Regions from separate parts of the Planococcus sp. APC 3900 genome, predicted to be linked through region 2. Evidence: riboswitches for the same ligand, from Rfam matches in the RefSeq annotation. Region 2 holds a riboswitch; the other holds the start of a gene.
The links. A riboswitch is a leader RNA that binds a small molecule or an ion and turns the genes downstream of it on or off. The one in region 2 is predicted to bind cobalamin.
Positions count from the first base shown of each region.

Region 1: it holds a riboswitch for cobalamin, as region 2 does, so the genes downstream of both, cobT (nicotinate-nucleotide--dimethylbenzimidazole phosphoribosyltransferase) here and QMA04_RS03740 (ABC transporter substrate-binding protein) in region 2, are expected to answer to the same signal.

Region 1 covers NZ_JASDCT010000001.1:306,185-316,434, reverse strand. The annotation lists gene QMA04_RS01590 (DUF2812 domain-containing protein) at 1-457, opposite strand, end outside; gene QMA04_RS01585 (PadR family transcriptional regulator) at 457-774, opposite strand; gene bluB (5,6-dimethylbenzimidazole synthase) at 932-1,573, opposite strand; gene cobT (nicotinate-nucleotide--dimethylbenzimidazole phosphoribosyltransferase) at 1,592-2,641, opposite strand; cobalamin riboswitch at 2,728-2,902, opposite strand; gene QMA04_RS01570 (ABC transporter permease) at 2,962-4,170, opposite strand; gene QMA04_RS01565 (ABC transporter ATP-binding protein) at 4,173-5,057, opposite strand; gene QMA04_RS01560 (hypothetical protein) at 5,165-5,593, opposite strand; gene QMA04_RS01555 (hypothetical protein) at 5,794-5,967, shown strand; gene QMA04_RS01550 (hypothetical protein) at 6,021-6,209, opposite strand; gene QMA04_RS01545 (S8 family serine peptidase) at 6,224-7,708, opposite strand; gene QMA04_RS01540 (peptidase domain-containing ABC transporter) at 7,692-9,863, opposite strand; gene QMA04_RS01535 (response regulator transcription factor) at 9,879-10,160, opposite strand.
Region 2 covers NZ_JASDCT010000001.1:742,151-752,400, reverse strand. The annotation lists gene QMA04_RS03765 (bifunctional adenosylcobinamide kinase/adenosylcobinamide-phosphate guanylyltransferase) at 1-190, opposite strand, end outside; gene QMA04_RS03760 (pyridoxal phosphate-dependent aminotransferase) at 172-1,251, opposite strand; gene cbiB (adenosylcobinamide-phosphate synthase CbiB) at 1,238-2,191, opposite strand; gene QMA04_RS03750 (adenosylcobinamide amidohydrolase) at 2,188-3,654, opposite strand; gene QMA04_RS03745 (FecCD family ABC transporter permease) at 3,657-4,649, opposite strand; gene QMA04_RS03740 (ABC transporter substrate-binding protein) at 4,642-5,619, opposite strand; cobalamin riboswitch at 6,103-6,289, opposite strand; gene argS (arginine--tRNA ligase) at 6,382-8,043, opposite strand; gene QMA04_RS03730 (YwiB family protein) at 8,043-8,450, opposite strand; gene QMA04_RS03725 (antibiotic biosynthesis monooxygenase family protein) at 8,620-9,117, opposite strand; gene speB (agmatinase) at 9,452-10,250, opposite strand, start outside.

The DNA.
Region 1 (10,250 bases), 440 kb from region 2:
CAAAGCTGAGAAACAGCACATGAAAAACAGTTTGAACGAGATCCGGACCCATTTGGGACAGTACATAACTGATGATTGTGATCAATACACAAACGATGGAAATGGAAATTAAGGGCTTTTGCTGGCGGACCAGATTATCGACAGACGATTCTTTGTCACTGTAGATCGGCTTTGTGCCCGGCAAGGCTTTAAACAAATGGATGCCGGCATTTGAACTGACATGATTCCAACCAGCCATTTCAAACATCTCGAAGTATTCCTCTTCTTCGCCTTTTTTAAAATCACGATAATCGATGCTGAAAATCACGTCTTCCTGTGCGCCTTTTTCCAGTTGGTATCCCATAAATTTAAAGCGTTTAACATTCCAGCCCTGCGCCGCCTTTTCCCGCAATTTTTCCAAATCACTTTGTTCTGAAAATGCTAATCCACCGGACATCATGTATTTTTTGTTTCTCATCAGGCTTCTCCTCCTTGTAATCCTGTTTCCGCAAATTGGACCATCGTTTTTCTTCGTTCAATATCCTGCTTTAAGACTTCTCTTCCCAAAGCTGTCAGCATATAGACTTTGCGCCTGGAATCCGCATCTTCGTAAAGCTCGATATACGCTTCATTTGTCAGCTTTTTAATGATCGTATACAGGGATGCCGGTCCGATCACTACCGCTCCATCCGTTATCTCCTCCACTATATTCATTACTGCGTAGCCGTGCCTCGGTGTTGTGAAAGCGGCCATAATGTAAAAAACGGAATCCGTCAGCTGCTCTAATGATTTCATATTCCCACTCCTTTATATCACTTTGTGATATGTCTGAAAATAATATATCATTAAGTGATATAACTGTCTATAAAAAAGGGAAAACTTTTGAAAAAGTTTTCCCTTTTTAAATGGCTTTTCTTTTTTATCATCAGCTGTTTCATTACTTATAAAAGCTCTAATTCCCACTCCATATATCCTCAAAAACCAGGTTTTTTAACGAACGTCTTTTTTCCCATCCCGCTGCTTCCAGAATTGGCTTATCAGGATAATCTTCCGTATAACCGAGCGACAGAAGGGCGATCGGATCGATATGCGGCGGAATGTCCAGGATGTCCCGGACGTCGTTTTTCTTATAGAAGCTTACCCAGCCCATCGCTAAGCCTTCTGCACAGGCAGCCAACCACATATTTTGGATGGCACAGGCCGTGGATAAGGCGTCTGTTTCAGGAATGGAATTGCGCCCCAGGACATGAGAGCCGCCTCTTGTCGGATCACAAGTTACACAAATCGTTACGGGCGCCTGCTTTATGCCTTCTACTTTCAATCCGAGAAACTTGTTTTCTTTCTCCCCTTCGTAATGAATGGCCAGTGCCCGCCGCTCCTTATCTGCGGCCCAGGCCAGCTTTTCTTTTGTTTCAGATGAAGATACGATAATGAAATTCCAGGGTTGCATGAATCCTACGGACGGCGCATGGTGTGCAGCCTCCAGAATAGTGGTGATCAGTTCTTCCGGGACAGGCGTCGGCAAAAAGCTGCGAATATCTCTTCTAGTGTAAATTGCTTTATATACACCTCTTTTTTCTTCTTCAGTAAACATCTTTTTCTCCTCTCTTCATCAAATCTTAAGGCCAACTTCCGAAAACGTGGCCATTTCTTTCATTATCCGGCAGGCCGCATCTACAAGTGGGAATGCTAAAGCGGCGCCCGACCCTTCACCTAAACACATCTCCATATGCAGCACCGGCTGGATGCCCAGCAATTCACTTGCTTTTTTCCCGCCCGGTTCAGCGCTTGCATGCGAAGCAATCAGGTAATGTTTCACTTTCGGTTCGATCGACACCGCTATCAGCGCCGCAATGGTGGAGATGTACCCATCCAGTACAACCGGCACGCGGTTTGCTGCCGCTCCGATCATGACACCTGCCATGCCGCCGATTTCCAGTCCACCGACTTTGGCCAAAACGTCGATGGCATTGTCTTTATCCGGCCGGTTCGTTTCAATCGCTTTCTTAATGACTTGGGCTTTATGCGAGATTCCTCCACTGCCGACTCCTGCACCTTTGCCGGTAATCTCTTCAGATGGAATGTTTCCAAGCACCGATAAAATGGCGGTGCTTGGCGTGGTGTTGCCGATGCCCATTTCGCCGGTCCCCAGCAGATTGGCGCCTTTTTGGATTTCCGCTTCTGCAATGGCAATCCCCGTTTCCAGCGAGCGGATCGCTTCTTCTATCGTCATCGCCGGCCCTGTCGCAATATTGCCTGCGCCTTGCCTGATTTTCCGGCCGATCACCCCTGCATCATTCGGAAAGTCTCCTTTAACGCCGATGTCGACGGTGACCACTTCCGCTCCCGCTGTTTTCGCCAAAACTCCGACTCCGGTGATGCCTTTTGCGATGAACATCGTTTGCGCATATGTCACTTCCTGCGGGTTGGAAGAAATCCCTTCCTCATAAACGCCGTGGTCGGCAGCCATCACGATAATCGCTTTTCGATCAAACTCTGGATACAATTCTCCCGAAATTCCAGCCAATTGCACAGCGAGCTCTTCCAGCTTGCCGAGACTGTGCGGCGGCTTGATCAGGCTGTCCACACGCTCCCGCGCTTTTCCCACCATTTCCTGGTCCAACCCTTGAATACGCTCCATTGTTTGCTGCAATAAATTCATCTTTCTCTTCCCCTTTCTGAATTAAAAAGAAAAAGCCTCCAGTTTATTTGCGTGAACAAATAAACTAAAGACTTTTCCATGATCTATCAGCAGAACGTAAGCAGGCAGGTCTCCTGGCTCCGGATCACCGTTTTACAGGCCTTCCCGGACCAATCTCCAGTGGCAAATCTGTAAAACTCCCCGTTACAGTGGCGGGACCGCTGAAGATTTTCACTTCATTCCCTATTCTCCCCGAAGGGCACCTGTTACGGTTATTCAATTATTCTTTCATTTAGCTTACCGCAAAAGCGCGTTTTTGCAAACACAACCAGAGAAGCAATTTATGACTTCCTCATAATAAGCTGACGCAGTTTCAAATTTTCTCCGAAGTGAAGGATGCCTTTCGGATAGACTTTTGCTGCAAAATAACCGAATGCAAAGGTGGTGATCACCAGCAAGCCGATGGATAGAGCGATTTCCCCAAATGATGCAGCGTCTTTCATGATCAGAATAATCATATTGAATGGTGAGGTAAACGGAAATGTTGCCATGAACTTGGATAGCGTTGATGCAGGGTCATCCATGACAAAAAGGATTCCCGAGAAAGCACTGACCATCAAGAGAATAGAAATTGGCATCGTCGTTCCGTTCAGTTCTTCAGGACGGCTGACCATGGAACCGAACACCGCATATAGAGAAGCATATAATAAATACCCCAATAAAAAGAAGATGAAGAAGTACACGCAATGCTCGGCTGTCAGCGCCGATAGATTCAAGTCAAAATTCCCTAAACTTTGTGCGGGTTCCACAAGCCCTGATTTCAAGTACAACGCAACAGATCCAAAGAAAGCGGCGAACTGCATGAGGCTTGCTAAAGCGATTCCGAATATTTTACCGAAAATCATCGCCAGCGGGTTTACTTTTGTCACCATTACTTCCATGACCCGTGAAGCTTTTTCTGAGGCGACGCCGGTTGCAATCGTTGTGCCATACATCATAACTGCCATCAAAATGAACATCAGCATCAAGTAAATCACAAACACCGATACTTCATTCTCTGAAGTGAATTGTCCTTTTTCCATGGCAACCGGAACGAACAAGGACTGTTGATCCGCTTCCGACATACCGTTGCTATCGGCAATTCTTTGCGTATTCTTCGCCTGAAGATACTGGGACAGAGACGAATTTAAAGCGACGTCATTCGATTTGGAAAAATAGGTCACAGAATAATTGCTGGCATTGTCATCAATTAGGTATAAGCCAGCAATTTTTCCTTCCTGCGCTTCTTTTTTCAAAGATTCTATCTGCTGTTGTGCCCCTTCTTTCCACTCCCAATCGGTCAATTGCTTTTCCAGTTCCGAGACAGTTATATCGGCGGCATTGGATACAACCACCATTTCTTCTTTCGGATCCGCAAAATTCTCCAAGATGCTGGGCAATGAAATGGCGAATATGGAAATCAGAATCAACGCAAACGTTGTCGTAAGGTAGGACTTCGAAGTCACTCTTTCCCGAAAAGATTGTTTAAAGACCAGATAAAAATTTCTCAATCTCAATCCCCTGCCTTTTCAATAAAGATTTGGTTTAATGATGGATCGGCGATGCCGATTTTCCGAATCGGAACCAAGCTTTTTATTTTTTCGATGAGGTATAACCCTTGATCCATGGTTTTTACCTGTAATTGATATTCTTTCCCCTTTTTTATAAACTCAGTTTGCAAGCCCATCAAATATTCTTCCAGGGGCTGGGTAGATTCGATATTTACATACTTAAATCCGTATTGGGTCTTGATATCCGAGATGGATCCTGAAAGCACGACCTCGCCTTGCTTCATCAAATAGACCCGATCGCAAAATGATTCAACGCTCTCCATTCGATGGCTTGAGAAGATTAAGGTTTTTTTCTCTTGAATCAGACTTTCTATCACCTGCTCCAACATTTGGGCATTAACAGGATCAAGTCCGCTGAAAGGTTCATCCAAAATAATCAAATCCGGATCATGCATAAGCGCAGCGATCAATTGAATTTTTTGCTGGTTTCCTTTCGATAAATCTCCTGTGTCTTTTTTGATATACTGGCTTATTTCCAATCGTTCAATCCATTTCATCGCCTCCTGCTTTGCAGCACGCTTGCTCATGCCTTCCAATTGGCCAAAATAAACCAGTTGGTCCATCATGTTCATCTTCGGATAAAGCCCTCTTTCCTCAGGCAAATAGCCCAGTTTGACTTCTTTCCGTGAGAATGACTTTCCTCCCCATTCGATGCTTCCGCTTTCCTGCTGCAATAACCCGAGAATCATCCGGATCGTCGTCGTTTTTCCTGCGCCGTTTCGTCCCAGCAGTCCCACGGCTTCGCCTTGGCTTACTGATAAAGACAAGTTCTTTACTGCATGATACGGTCCGAAATGCTTGTTCACATCGTTTATTGTCAGGTTCATCATCTATCTTCCTCTCTTTAGAAAAATGTTTTATACACTACGACTACCAGTACACCCGCAATCGCTAAGAGTCCATATTGCAATAGCTTGTTCATGAAATCATCTCCTTAGTCTGTAATCCATTGAATGGCTGTTTCTTTTGAATCCAGTTGTTTGCTTTCGCGGACAATTGTTAATTCTCCGTGCAGAAGAACCGCCTTTTCGTAGCTTTCAATCACTTGTTCTTCTTCGGCATTCTTTTCATACAAAAGGCCCAATCGAAATCTTTTTTCTTTTGCAAGCTCTGAACTGATTTCCCCTACTTTTTTAAAGTAATTGTGATCAAAATCCATCTCGAATCGACCCGACTGGCTAACCCCTTCTACAGCTTTATCATCGAGAATGACAATTTCAGGCTTTGGCAGACCCGATGCCTGGGAAAAAGCGCGGAAACAGATTTGGGCCAGTGTATTCAAGTGGATCAGCGGCTTGTTGTTCGATAAGTGCATGTCAGTTTCCGTGTCTGTGTAAATGGTAAATGGAAAGGCAATCTCCATTGCGCATCCTCCTTCCTTAAGTTTTTTTAGCATTTTGCTCATTGCGTCAGTTACTTAACAGTTTTCGGGTAAAAAAACCTGTTTAAATCCAAGATTTCATCAAGAATAAAAGAGCGAATTTTACCAATTTTTTTCAACCAGTCTCCCGCCTTATGATGGATATAAGAAAAAAATATCCAACAAAAAGGAGATTATCATTCATGAAAAAATTACTCGTTTCCCTTACACTTTTTGCTTCTCTTGTCACAGCCACTGATTCTGCATCTGCTTTTCAAGCCTCTGATGCACCGCAAACCGAGTCGCCTAAAGTTGCCATCAAAGTAGATGTGAAGGAGATTATCGGGTTATTCGACCGAGAACCTGAAGGTTACTAATATCTCTATTGATCAGAAGTCATTCAGTTTAATTGCTGAATGACTTCTTTTATTTAAAATGCTTTTTGATAAATGGGATCCAATACACCTTTCACTTTATCCTGTTCGTAAAAATGTTCTAAATAGGCACTAGAAGCTCCTTCAACTCCCATCATTTCCTTTTCCGAAAGTTCAGCTGCATGATAATTGGTTTTTGATGCACTTTCTTTTTTGGGCAAAAAGCCAAAGAATTTTTTTCTCATCTTGGTCCCTCCTTTTATTTTTTCTTCTGGCCGATTAATTGGAGTGAATCATGCGCATTCACAATTCCAGCTCCAAACTTTTTGGAGTCTCCCTTCACCGCGCCTTTTTCCAGGATTTTTTCAACTTCACGTACTTTGGGCTTTTTCCCATGTACTTCTTCGTATTCCGCAATTACCAGGGCGGCGGTTGCGGACACTTTAGGCGCCGCCAAGCTCGTACCTGTCATGAATTCATAACCTTTTTCAAACCCGGCGTACTGGCTAGTCACTGACTGCGCCAGATTAGTCGGATAGGTGGTGAGGGTCATATGCCTCACATCATAAAGTCCCTGATCCGCAAGAGGCCCGTAGTCCCCCCCTGGTGCTCCGATTGAGACGTTCTTTCCATAATTGGAGTAGAAAGTTAAAGCATTCTCTTTGTTTGTTGCAGCTACTGTATAGGCATGGCCTAATCCTCCAGGCATATGGAGCTGGGCATCTTTCGAGAAGCCACGGGCAACTGCCAATTTTTTCGCATTAAAAATATCAAATCCTGCATTTTCTGTACCGGAAGAAGCGACTACGAAGCTGTTTTCTTTTTCTGCATATTTCAATGCCCGTTTATAAGCTTCATACACAGCTTTTTCCTCCTTGTTTTTCAAGGACTTATAAACGCCTAAACTTAAGTTGATGACATCCATGTCGTCGTTCGCTGCGGCTACGATCGCTTCGATGACATCGCTGGAATCGGCATTTCCGGTGTGGAACACTTTATAAGGCACGATTCCGATGTCCGGGGCAATTCCTTTTATATGGCCGTTGGCAGCAATCGATCCGGCCACCATCGTGCCATGTCCCATGTAATCCTGCGTATCTGCCACTCCCTCAATAAAAGAGCGGCCTTTCGACACAATATTGGCTTTTAAATCCGGATGATTGAAATCCAGGCCGCTATCTACAATTCCGATTTTCACGCTGTGATTTCCACTTTGCATGGCCCGGCTTGCCCCGTTTCGGGTGACTAAATCAATATCCCATAACCATTTCTGGTACGCGGAGCTTTCCCCGCCCTCCGGGTCCTGATTTGCGGAAGCTGCAGCTTGGCGGCTTACTAGCATCGGTGCCAATGGCGAAATCAGCGGCACGCCATCCGGTTGGACATCGCCGGCATTAACCGTCTGGTCTTCCCCTTTTTCTGCAACGAGTGATCCGTATTTACGCTGGACAAGTTCCACAATCTCCTCACTTTGGGCATGCCCGGAAGCTTGGACGGTCAGGGTGTCAATTTCGTTCATCAGTGCTACGGATGCCTTGGCGTCAACTTCCTGAATATCTTCGGCAACCGCGTCCAGATCAGTCCCTTCCTGAAACAAGTAAATCATGGAGGACTCCCTTTCTTCTGCTTGCCTGAATGGTGCAGAAGGTTCGGAAGCTTGTACAGCCGGCCCTAAGCAGCTCATGCTGACGGCTAAAGAAGCAATCACTAAAAAAGTTTTTGGTGCGTTACGCTGAACGTTCATTTTTCAACTCTCCTATCAAGGTTTGTGCTTTGCATAAATTGTAGTAATAGCCTTTGGCTTTTGTTAATTCTTCATGATTGCCGATTTCCACGATTTGCCCTTCATCCATCACGATGATTTTATCGGCGTTCTGGACTGTGCTTAATCGATGGGCAATAACAACACGCGTACACGACATATAGTTAAGCTCATTATCGATGATGCTTTCTGATAAGGTATCCAAGGCACTGGTCGCTTCATCGAGAACAAGGATAGGCGGATCTGCGACTAACCCCCGCGCGATCAATAACCGCTGCCTTTGCCCTCCGGAAAAGTTTGCGCCAAATTCAGAGACAGTGGTATCAAAGTTCAATGGAAGCTCCATAATCTCTTTATGGATATTGGCTTTTTTGGCAGCCTTGATGATGCTTTCCTTCTCAATGGCTGTTCTTTGGGCAGTGATATTTTCAGCTATCGTTTTATTGAAGAGCCGTGCTTCCTGGAATACGACTCCCATGGATTTGCGCAGCGCTGCGAGATTGATCATCGAACTCTCTCGCCCATCAAATTTGATTTTTCCCGCTGTAGGGGAATAGAGGCCCAAAAGCAGTTTGACGATCGTACTTTTTCCGGATCCGGAAGATCCAACGATAGCCACTTTCTCTCCAGCCGCTATTTTGAAAGACACATCCTTGATAGCCATTTCGCTGAAATGATTATGCCGGAAAAACACATTTTCAAATTCAATGTCTCCCTTGAACGCCAAATTTTGTATTTTCAATGCTTCGCTTTCCGGATCTGCGACTTCTGATTTTGCCTGCATGACATCATATAAGCGTTGGAGATACGAACCTAGGTAAGTCAACTCTCCGTAGCCGCTGCCAATAGAAATGATGGGTGTGATGAAAGCCATCGCCAAAGCATTAAATCCTAGTACAGTGCCTAAAGTCATTGAACCGCTCAAAATGGCGGAGCTGCTGTACCATAAAAGAAAAACCGGCAGGATGAATTGGACAGAGGAAGCGACCGTGTTGACCGACGACACCCAAATCGAGCGCTTTTCTGCAGTTTTCAATTGGTCATGGAAAAGTCCGTTCCATTCAGAGAACACTATATTCTCAAGCCCCATCACTTTAATATCGCTGATGCCATTGATGCTTTCCGATAAGATCCTTTGGACTTTTGATTGCGCTGATACATCTTGATCCGATAACTTTTTCGAAACTTTTGTGCTGGCCACCAGCAAGGTAAAGACGGTAATGCCAATCAGCAGCACTGTTGTGGTCATCCGGACAGAATAGTGGAACATGATGGCTAAATAAGTGAATACCAAAATGCCGTCTATCAGAAAGGAAATAACCTTTGTGGATAGGATTTGCCTAATGTATACATTGGAATTGGCCCGAAACAATAATTCACCGACCGAACGATTTTCGAAAAAATTGTACGGCAATGTCAATAACTTCCCGATGAACGTCTCCATCAATGATTGATCGATGGTCGTCTGAAGTTTAGCGACGAGAAAGCCTCTAAACCACGAAAGAATCTGGAAACTGATGAATAATACAAAGAGGCCAATTCCGATGGAACTCATCGCATTCCCATTCTTCGGTACGATGATATTGTCCGTTATCCAAGTGGTCATCCATGGCACCACCAGAGTGAAAAGCTGCAGCACCAAAGAGCCAAACAGGATCAGAAAAATCAATTTCGGCTTTCCGAGTGCAAACGATAAAAAGAATTTAATGTGCGAAGGCCCTTTGCTTTTCACAAATCGTTCCGTTGGAGTTAAACAAAGGACAAAGCCGGTAAATTTTTCATCAAACTCTTCGTGGCGGATTTTTCTTCTGCCCAAAGCCGGATCCACAACCACAATATGCTTTTTAGAAATGGATTCCAACACAACATAATGCTTGTTTTCCCAATGGATGATGGCCGGGAGTGCCATGTCTTTAAAAGCCTCTTTTTCCACTTTAAACCCTTTTACATTCATGTCGTAATGCTTTCCGATGAGCATCAACTGATACAGCGATGTCCCTCCTTTGGGCACCCCGAAGCTTTCCCGCAATTCGGCCAATGAAACGTATTTCCCATGGAAGGCAAATACCATAGCCAAGCTCGCCAGTCCACACTCACTGTGTTCCATTTGCTCAATGAAGGGTACTTTACTAGCCATACAACCCTCCCCTTTCTAAATTCGGACTTCCCTATAATGATCTGTTGCGTAAAACGGAATGGGGGCAGCGTGTTCCATCGAACGCTCTTCCTGGGAGTGCAGCCAACCGAAATGATACACACCGATCCCGATTTCCACTCGGGACGTAATCTCCCACTTTTCTTTAATATTAAAAATCAATTCCCCTACTCTTCTTCGGCTGATGAATAACAGAGTTGCTATTTCCACATCTTTTTTCCCTTTAGCGACTAAGACAGCAACTTCACGTTCTCTGGTGCTTAATTTCCTGACCACCATACGTTTTATCCCTCCATTAGTAACTTAATTTTTTTGTTAAGTTAACTATAAAGAATCGGGAAAGGTGAATAGAACAGGTAAAAAAACAGT
Region 2 (10,250 bases):
TATGCCAACCGTCTTGAAAACGATCTAGACGGTGGCGTTCAATGCGTTTCTTCATTTCTTCATCATAAGCTTGCCCGCTGGCTATATATACTTTCCGCGCGCTTCCCGCAGCGCGGACGACAGATTCCGCATAGGCACTTTTGCCGCTTCGGACTCCGCCGCTGATAAATATCAATTGGCCTTGAGCCACTCCTTAATCGCCTCCCGCAATTTCGCCATGTTTTCCGTTGATTTCATGCCGATTCGAAACCAGTTGCCGTCCATTCCTTGAAATGATTCGGTATGGCGAAGGACGATTCCAGCTTTTAAGAAATCTGTAAAAAATGCTGCAGAACAACTTGAATCCGGCAATTGGAATGACAGGAAATTAACTGCGGAATCAGTGCTCCGGCAATTGTTTGCTGCTAAAAACTGCTGCATTTTTCGACGTTCCCCGGAAGCGGCTTGGATGACGTTGCGGCGGTAATCTGCTTCTCCTAAACACTTGGCTCCGATAACAGCCGATAAGGCATTGACGTTCCAATGCGCTGCCCCTTGCTTCAATTGGCCGATCTTTTCTGCCGCACTGACCACATAGCCGAGGCGCAACCCTGGAATGGCGTACATTTTGGTCATCGAACGGACAATGAAAACATTCGGAAAAGCCGGCAAGAACGGCATAAAGGAAGCCTCTTCTCCAATAAAATCAATAAAAGCTTCATCAATCACAAGTTCACAGTGGTGTTCCAGGCAAATCTGCGCAATTTCCTGAAGGGTGTCGGTGTCCAGTAACGTACCTGTCGGATTATGCGGATTGCAGATGTACAGCGCTGCGCATCCCGGGATTATGTTCCGGACATCTTGAACGGTCAATTGCCAGCCGTTTTCCGGCACCAATTGCAGCGCTTTGATCTGGACATTTTCCGCTTCCAGCGTTTGGCGGTATTCGGAAAATGCCGGTTCGATCAAGACAACCTGCCGGCTCCGATATCTTCTGGCCAGCCAAGTGAAAATTTCAGCTGCCCCGTTGCCTGCAGCGACTTCACCGGCCGCCACATCATGGAATTTGGCAGCTGCCGTACGGAACGGTTCTCCATCGGGATCTGGATAAGAACCGGTCAAACCCAGCATATCGGGCCAAATCTCTTCCAAAAAAGCCGGTGGGCCAAAAGGATGGACATTTTCGCTGAAATCTAAAATCTGTGGCGGCGGGCTGATGCCTGCCTGTTTGTATAAACGAAGTGGATTGGCTCCATGATTAGGCAATTCCAAACAAAATTCCTCCTAAAGCAAATATGATGAAAAAACCAGTGGTGGCCGTCTGCATCTGTCTGACAGCTTCTTTAATGTGGCTTGCTTCCAGTGGATAAACCGGCATACCCATACGTGCACGCTCCGACTCGATTCCACGGTAGCGGTTCAATCCGCCCAGTTCTACACCTAATTGCACGGCTGTCGCCGCCTCCAGCCAGCCGCTGTTCGGGCTCGGATGCTTTGGTGCGTCCCGCAGCCATTCCGCCAAACGCTGACGCATGGTCAGTGATCGTTTGTTAGATGTGAGGATTAAAATCAAAAATCCGGTCAGGCGGCTCGGAATGAAGTTTAGTACATCATCCGCTTTTGCAGAGGCAAAACCGAACTGCTCAAACTCTTCATTTCGGTAGCCGACCATCGAATCAAGTGTATTGACGGATTTATACAGCCACAAGCCCGGAGCGCCGAGCAGAAATGCCCAGAACAGCGGTGCAGTGACACCATCGCTGGTATTCTCCGACACCGTCTCCACGACGCCTCTTGTAATTTCACTTTCATTTAAACCTTCTGTATCCCTGCCGACAATCCAGGACAACTTTTCACGTGCCAGGACAAAGTTTTTATTCGTCAATGGATCGTAGACCTCCATCGCTGCGTCTTTCAGGCTCTTCTGTGCAAGCCCGGAAGCGATCAATACGGCTTCTACAGCAATTCCCAAAAACGCATTTAAAGAATAAGCCCAAAAAACAACCGCGTAAACGAGCAGAAAAATGGTCACAGCAATCGTTCCCAGCAGCCAAAAACCGTTCCGGAAAGCGTTCGGTCCGTGATTCCAGCGTTTGGTCAACTTGCGGATCGCAGTCCCGATCCAGCGGACAGGATGTGGCCAATTGGGCGGATCACCAATCATACGGTCGATGGCCAGGCCCAGCGCAATAGCAATCAGATGCGAAATCATAGGCTTTTCGCTTTCGCCAACTGATACAATTTGAGCGCTTCAATAGTGCATTCGAAAACACCGACGCCGATCAATTTTCCAAGTTCGGTGATGGGGCCGGCATAAGGCAACTCCTCGCCTTGCTGCGTGGCTGCTACCAGGCAGCTGTCAGTGGACGTGCCGGTCGCGATCGTGCCGGTCAGTGGATCTTTGACTTGCTCCTGCTGAAGGGCTTTGGTCTTCGCTTCTGTTGCAGTGATCATTGCCTGGATAAACGCTTCATCGGATAAGATGCCATTGACCAGGATCCAGGTATTGATGGTCCCGACACGCAAGGTGCGCTCTACCGCTTTTGAGACGTCAACGCCGTTTCCAACACCAGCAGTGACAGCAATCACCACTGAGCCGAATGGGCCCTCATACTCTTTAATGATGGCATCTTCCGTTTGGACAGCTGTCATCATCCCTACAGTGTCCGTCGTTTTCAGTCCGCTTTCTTCGATATACTCGGACATTTCCTGGACACTGTTGTTGATGTTGTAAAATGCATCCACATGGCGGTTCATGAAATTGCGGAACCAACCGGAGCCTGCATTGACGACTGCGGATGATACCGTCTTTAACGGAATCGGACTCTGGTAGAGCACCATGTCTTTGGAAATCCGGAAGTCCTTTGCCCGTATGCTTGCCTCACTGGATTCGCGCTCGACGCCCGGCAATAAAGTGATCTGCGGTTTAGGCAGTTCCGGATGCGGGTGGTTGCTGACGCGTGTATGATAGACGGTTTCAATATCTTGTTCCCGAACCACTTCATGCGGTTCGCCGATCCGGACGACCCCTCCTCCATCCATCAGCAGCAATTGATCGCAATACATGGAAGCCAGGTTGATATCATGAAAAATAGAGACAATCGTCAAGTCTTTTTCAATGGCCTGCTTTTTGATGGTATCGAGCAATTCCTTCTGGTGGTTGATATCCAGATGGTTGGTCGGCTCATCCAAAAGCAGGATCCCTGCATCTTGTGCCAGAGCCTGTGCCACGAAGACGCGCTGTTGTTCGCCGCCCGACATCCGATCGATTTGTGTCTGTTCATATTGGCTGATGTCCATCAACCCCATCGCTTCCACAACAGCTTCTTCGTCTTCATCCGACCAGGAAGAAAACCAGCCGCTTTGATGCGGATACCTGCCAAGTGAAACCGTTTCACGAACCGTATGGGCAAAAGCGTGTGCATGCAATTGAGGCAAGACCGCCATTTTCCTGGCCAGTTCTTTCGCCGTAAAATCAGCCATGGGTTTGCCGTCAATCCGGACTTCTCCACCTGCAGCGGGAAGCACTCCACTGATCAATTTCATCAAGGTAGATTTGCCGCTTCCATTGGGTCCCAAAATCCCGAGGATCGAGCCTTTATTGACAGTAAAAGATACGTCGTTGACGATATTCTTCTCGCCATAGCCGCCTGTTATTCCTTTTATTTCAAGCATGGTCATACCCCTCCTTTGCGTTGCCGGAAAAAGATGAATGCAAATACCGGTGCTCCGATAAATGCGGTAATGACACCGATCGGCAATTCCGTCGGTGAGATGATTGTTCTCGACACCAAGTCACAAATGATCAATAACGCGGCTCCATTGATGAACGATAATGGCAGGACGTGGCGATGATCCGATCCCCATAATAAGCGGGTCATATGCGGCACCACCAGACCGACAAAGCCGATGGTTCCGGAAACTGAAACGGCTGCTCCTGTCAGTACCGAACCGCCGATTAAGATGATCATTTTGCTCTTTCTGACATCGACGCCCAAATGTTGTGCGCGTTCTTCACCAAACAGCATGGCGTTCAATTCTCTGCGTTTCAGCCACAAGACGAATGAACCGATCAAAACAAACGGCAGCGCCATCCGTACATATGGCCATCCGCGCATCGACACACTGCCCAGCAGCCAGCCGATGATTTGGCGCAGCTCTTCTCCGGTCAATGCAATCATCAGGGAGATGATTGAGCCCAGAAAAGAACTGAAGATGATGCCTGTTAAAATGACGGTTTCCATTTTCATGGAGCGATCCACCAATTTTGCGAAACTCATCACGGCGAGCATTGTGAGCAACGCCCCGATCATGCTCATGACCGGCAAAGTGAATGGTCCTAAAAATGGGATGGATATGCCAAAAAAGAGCGTCATCACAGCGCCGACTGAGGCACCGGAAGACACTCCCAGGGTGTAAGGATCGGCCAATGGGTTCTTCAGAAGCCCTTGGAACGCAGCCCCGGCAATCGCCAGTGCCGCTCCGACAAGCCCGGCTAAAATAACACGGGGCATGCGGATATTCCATAAAATATTGGCTGCTGCCTCATCCGAAGACGGATTCCATAACACGACGGGCGAAATGGAAACCGTTCCGACCGTCACCCCCAGCAAAATGGCGCCTGCTAAAATCAGCAGCGAGACGCTGTATGCCAGTACATTCTTACTCATTGAACACTTCAGGATAAACAGCTTTCGCCATTTCCATCAGCCCTTCTGATAAACGTGGGCCTGAACGGGTGAGCATGTCCGAATCCAGGTTATAGACAGCATCTTCTTTGACAGCTGTCACTTCCGCAAATCCATTGCGCGATTTGATTTGGTCGACTGCATCTTCGATATAGCCGCCTTCTGTTGTGATGATGACGTCTGGATCAGCTGCAACGACTGCTTCTGCGTCCATTTTTGCCCAGCCTACCAAATCGCCCGCTATATTTTCAGCGTTGATGAGCGTCAACATTTCATCCATGAACGTGCCTTTTCCGGTCGTGTAGATGTCGGGTTCACTTCCGACTTCCAGAAAGACAGTCTTCGGCTCTTCGATTGTGCTTGCCAATTCTTCGATTTCCGCCACTTGGACTTCCATTTCAGAAACGATGCTTTCCGCCTCTTCCATGGTGCCTGTCGCTTGTGCGATCACTGTAATGGAATCGTAGACTTCATCAAAGCTGACGGCATTGTTGACTACAAAGACCTCGAGTCCAGCGTCACGCAACTGCTGAAGCCCAGCGTCGCCAACACCCAATCCCGATTCATGCGCAAGCACCAAATCCGGTTGCAGGCCAATGATTTTTTCCACATTGAATTCCTGGCCGCCGATCTTTTCAACTTGCATCGCTTCTTCCGGATAATTATCAAAATCCGAAACGCCGACTAATTTGTCACCAACGCCAAGTTCATAAGCGATTTCTGTATTTGATGGCACCATCGAAACAATGGCTCCCGGTTCTTCCTCGATCACCACTTCTTCGCCTACTGCATCCGTCAACGTCACTGGAAATTCTACATCCGCAACTTCCGTCGGCGGTTCCGCCGGTGTTTCAGTATCCTGTTCTTCTACGGGCGTCGCCGTATCTCCGCAACCCGCCATCAATACCGCGGCCAATCCTGCGGTTGCACCAAACTTCCAAATCTTCTTCATGAATAAATCCCCCTTGTTGTGTGTAGTGCTTTTTGAACTAATGATTTGTAGTAGCCGATATTCCGTAAAACAGCTACGCTTTCGGGCCCACAGGATGTGGGTCATGCAGCCGGCGCGACAGGACGTCGCGGTGCCAGCTGCCAAGGGCTAGGCGAAGCGAGAAGACAGGTGTCCTTTGCCTGGCTTCTTGCGGGTGCAAATGAGGGAACAGGCATTCCTGGGACCTCATCTGCGACGAGCTTACGCAGGAGCAATCGTCTTCGCTCTACCCAGAGCGTCCGAAGCATTGGGTAAAAGCCAGTTTCTTTAGTTCAACTTATCTAGCAATTTTTATATACGATATAAATAATTTCTCAAATGATTCAGATGCAGAAAGTTTGAAGAAATCTCCTTGAGAACACAAAATCCCCCGCAGCAAACTGCGGGGGATGGAAAGGACGCCATAAAAAAGCATGCGCATCCAGCCTTTCCTCGCAGGCGTTTGGGTGTGTCGTCATAAAGGCAGGTCTCCTGGCTTGTGGTCTTCGGTTTCTGCACCTTCCCAAAGCATTGCTTCAGTGGCATTTTGCAGATTCCTCTCACATACAGTGGCGGGACCGCGCCGGAATTAAACCGGCTTCCCTTTTAACTCATGTTCTTAGACATAAGCACCTTTATGAATGGTTCTCATATTCTGTTTCTTCATTTCATCCCGCTTCTAAAAGCGATAGATTCATTGATTGAAGTTTCTCTTTATTATACACGTAAACGTTTGTCTGTCTCTTACATTTTTTCCGGAGCTGCGACGCCGACTGTCTTCAACGCGTTGGCCAAGGTTGTTTTCACAGCCATGATCAATGCCAGACGGGCACCGGTCAATTCCGGGTTAGAGGCATCCAAGACTTTGTTGGCATTGTAGAAACTGTGGAAATTAGATGCCAATTCATGAATGTATGTCGTGATTCGGTGAGGTGCACGCTGCTTGGCTGCATCCGCAATGACTTGCGGGAAATCACCGATTTTCTTCAGAACATCGATTTCTTTTTCAGAAGTCAATAAGTTCAACTGGTCTTCTGAAACCGTCAATCCCTGTTCTTCTGCCTGACGCAAAATCGAAGAGATGCGGGCATGCGCATATTGCGAATAAAAGACCGGGTTTTCATTGGATTGTGACACAGCCAAATCCAGATCGAAATCCATATGCGTATCGCCGGAACGCATGGCGAAGAAATAACGCACAGCATCCAAGCCGACCAATTCGACAAGCTCGCGCATTGTTACTGCTTTACCCGTACGTTTGCTCATCTTCATTTTTTCGCCGTCTTTGTACAATTGCACCATTTGGATGATGCTGACTTCAAGCGTGTCGCGGTCATAGCCAAGTGCTTCAATCGCCGCTTTCATGCGCGGGATATAGCCGTGGTGATCAGCTCCCCAAACATTGATGAGCTTTTCGAAGCCACGCTGCAATTTATCTTCATGGTAAGCGATATCGGGCATCAAATACGTATATGTACCGTCATTTTTAATCAAAACACGGTCCTTGTCGTCACCGAACGTTGTCGAACGGAACCACGTTGCTCCGTCTTCTTCAAAAACATGGCCATTGGCACGCAATTTAGCTAAAGCTTCATCAATCTTGCCGTTTTTGTAAAGAGACGATTCAGAATACCATACATCGAATTTCACACGGAAATCCGCCAGATCCTGCTGCAATTTCGCCAATTCCACTTTCAATCCGTGCTGGCGGAATTCTTCAAAACGCTCTTCATGAGTCATGCTGACAAATTTGTCGCCATGTTCCTGTACCAACGCGTCCGCAATATCTTTAATATCCTGTCCGCGGTAGCCATCTTCCGGCATGCTGTCGCCTTGGCCAAGTGCTTCAAAATAACGGGCTTCTATCGACAATGCCAAATTATTGATTTGATTGCCGGCATCGTTGATGTAGTATTCGCGTGATACGTCATATCCTGCAAGGTCCAATACATTGCACAGCGAGTCGCCGACTGAAGATCCGCGGGCATGGCCCAAATGCAGGTCGCCTGTCGGGTTGGCTGATACAAATTCCACTTGGATGCGTTCGCCTGCACCTGCAGTTGAACGGCCGTAATCCGCTTTCTGGTCGAGCACGGTTTTGACGACGTCCTGTAAGTAATCCTTTTTGATGGTGATGTTGATAAATCCGGGACCGGCGATTTCCACTGTCTGGATGTTCGCTGTGTCTTTATCGAGGTTTGCTACAATCGCTTCTGCAATCGCGCGGGGCGGCTTTTTCGCCAAACGCGTCAATTGCATCGCAATATTTGTGGCGTAATCGCCGTTCGCTTTGTCTTTTGGTGATTCTAAACGAACTTCAACCGGTTCGGCTGTCAATTCCGCTTTTTCAATTGCTTCCGTAAATGCCGTTTTAATTGCCTGTTGGACTTTTTCTACTGCGTTCATCATTTAGCCTCCATAAACTGTATTTCCATTTCGTATTCACCGACAGGATCCGAGCCCAGTGCAAGGTCGTATCGGACTTTAAACCGCGTATCGCTGACCGACAATTCATGCGCCTTTGTCGTCAGCATAAATGACCCCTGTTCATTCGTCAGATTTCCCGTCTGTTCTTTATGTAATAAAAACGGGAGCCGCATCTGCAGGCCGCCGCTTCTCATAATCACCGCTTCGTCTTTTTGAAGTTTGACCGTTGTCCGGATTTCGAGTTCGTCCTGCTGTTCGGCATATTGCAGGTAACGCAGCTCGTTTTTCTCCGTCAAGGTTCCATGAGATTCCAATACCATCACTTGCTCTTCCATATCCGGCTGACGGATCGTCGTCGTCAGTTTGATCGTCACTGTCTTTTGCATGGCTCTCCGCCTCCCCGTCCTTTGATAACCTTTATATTATAGCTTGACTCGACTGTCTTTTTCAATGAAGGATTGGCGGTAACTGCAGATTAAGCAAAAGACCACATGTTTCAGCCTCAGCTGAATGCACGTGGTCTTTCATCAATTGTTCATTTTAATGTGTCGTTGCTCATCTTGTATAGGTTGTGACAAAAGAAGGGCGCGGGAAAATATTCGGGCGTTTGTCGATGCCTTCCGCTGTGCCGCGCTTGGCATGGGCATGTCCATATGCCTGCGATTCCTGCCAGTTTTTAAACGATTGTTCGTCTTTCCACAAGGTCAGAATGGCGTACGTATCGGAATTCACCGGCCGCAGTACGCGAATTGCCGCGAATCCTGGTTCTTTCTCTACCATCCCTGCCCGGTTCTGGAAGCGCGACTCGAACAGCTCACGGCCTTCCTCCGACACCGGAACGTTATTGAATACGGCGTAATAGCCATCATTGATGTCTCCCACAGCATTCAGTACCTGGTAAGCTTCCGCGCCCTGCAAACCAGGACCGCCTTCTGCTTCATAGAGCAATACCGCTTCGTCGTCATTGACCAGATAAATCAGCCGCGCATTTGCCAAATTTGCCATCAGCATCACCGCCTGATCGCGATGGCCTGTCCATTTATACAATTCCATTGTCAGCACCTCTTCCAGATAAGTAGTCTCCATCTATCTTACCGGTTTTAAATTAAAGATTCTATTTTGGAGAGCTTATGTTGCTTTGAAGATCCCAAATGGTTTGTGAATCGATACGTAAAATACAATAGAAAAAGCCGACTTGGAAAATTCCAAGCTGGCTCTTGCTGCAATTATATTGATTGATATAAATTTGTGCCTTTGCTTTTCTTATTGTTTAGCTCCAACAGCCAGCCCCTCGAGTCGCTTCGGCCTTTCCAGTAACGGCACAGAACGCCATTACCGGTAAGGCTTCCAGCGCTTGTCGCGGCTAGACGGCTGCCTCCGCTTTTCTCTACTTAACCCAACCCAAAATCATTTCACGCATCAGCTTGCTGGCTGTGTTTGCGGTTTGGTCGGAATGGTCGTAGACAGGAGCAAGCTCCACAAGATCAAAACCAACGACGTTGACGCCTGATGCTGCGATTGCATGGATTGAAGCCAGCAGTTCACGTGATGTGATCCCGCCTGCGTCAACTGTACCGGTACCCGGTGCATGTGCAGGATCCAAGACGTCCATATCGATCGTCACGTAGACATTGCGTCCTTCAAGAGTCGGCAATACTTCTTTCAACGGCTCAAGCACTTCAAATTTCGAGATGTGCATGCCTTGTTCTTTGGCCCACTCGAATTCTTCTTTCATGCCGGAACGGATGCCGAATGAATAGACATTCTTCGGTCCGATATGGTCCGCAATTTTACGGATCGGCGTTGAATGGGAATATTCTTCGCCTTCGTAGTTTTCTCGAAGATCGGTGTGCGCATCAAAATGGATGATCGCCAAGTCGTCATATTTACTGGCGACTGCTTTCATAACCGGCAATGACACCAAATGCTCGCCACCCATGCCCATTGGGATTTTATGATCAGCCAACAGGGTGTGGACGTAAGTCTCGATTTCGATCAAGCTTTTTTCCGGATTGCCGAACGGCAAAGGAATGTCACCTGCATCAAAAAATTTCACGTCCCCGAGCTCGCGGTCAAGGTATGGGCTGTATTCTTCCAAACCAATGGACACTTCACGGATTTTATTCGGGCCAAAACGGGATCCCGGACGGTAGCTGACTGTCCAGTCCATCGGCATGCCGTAGAGT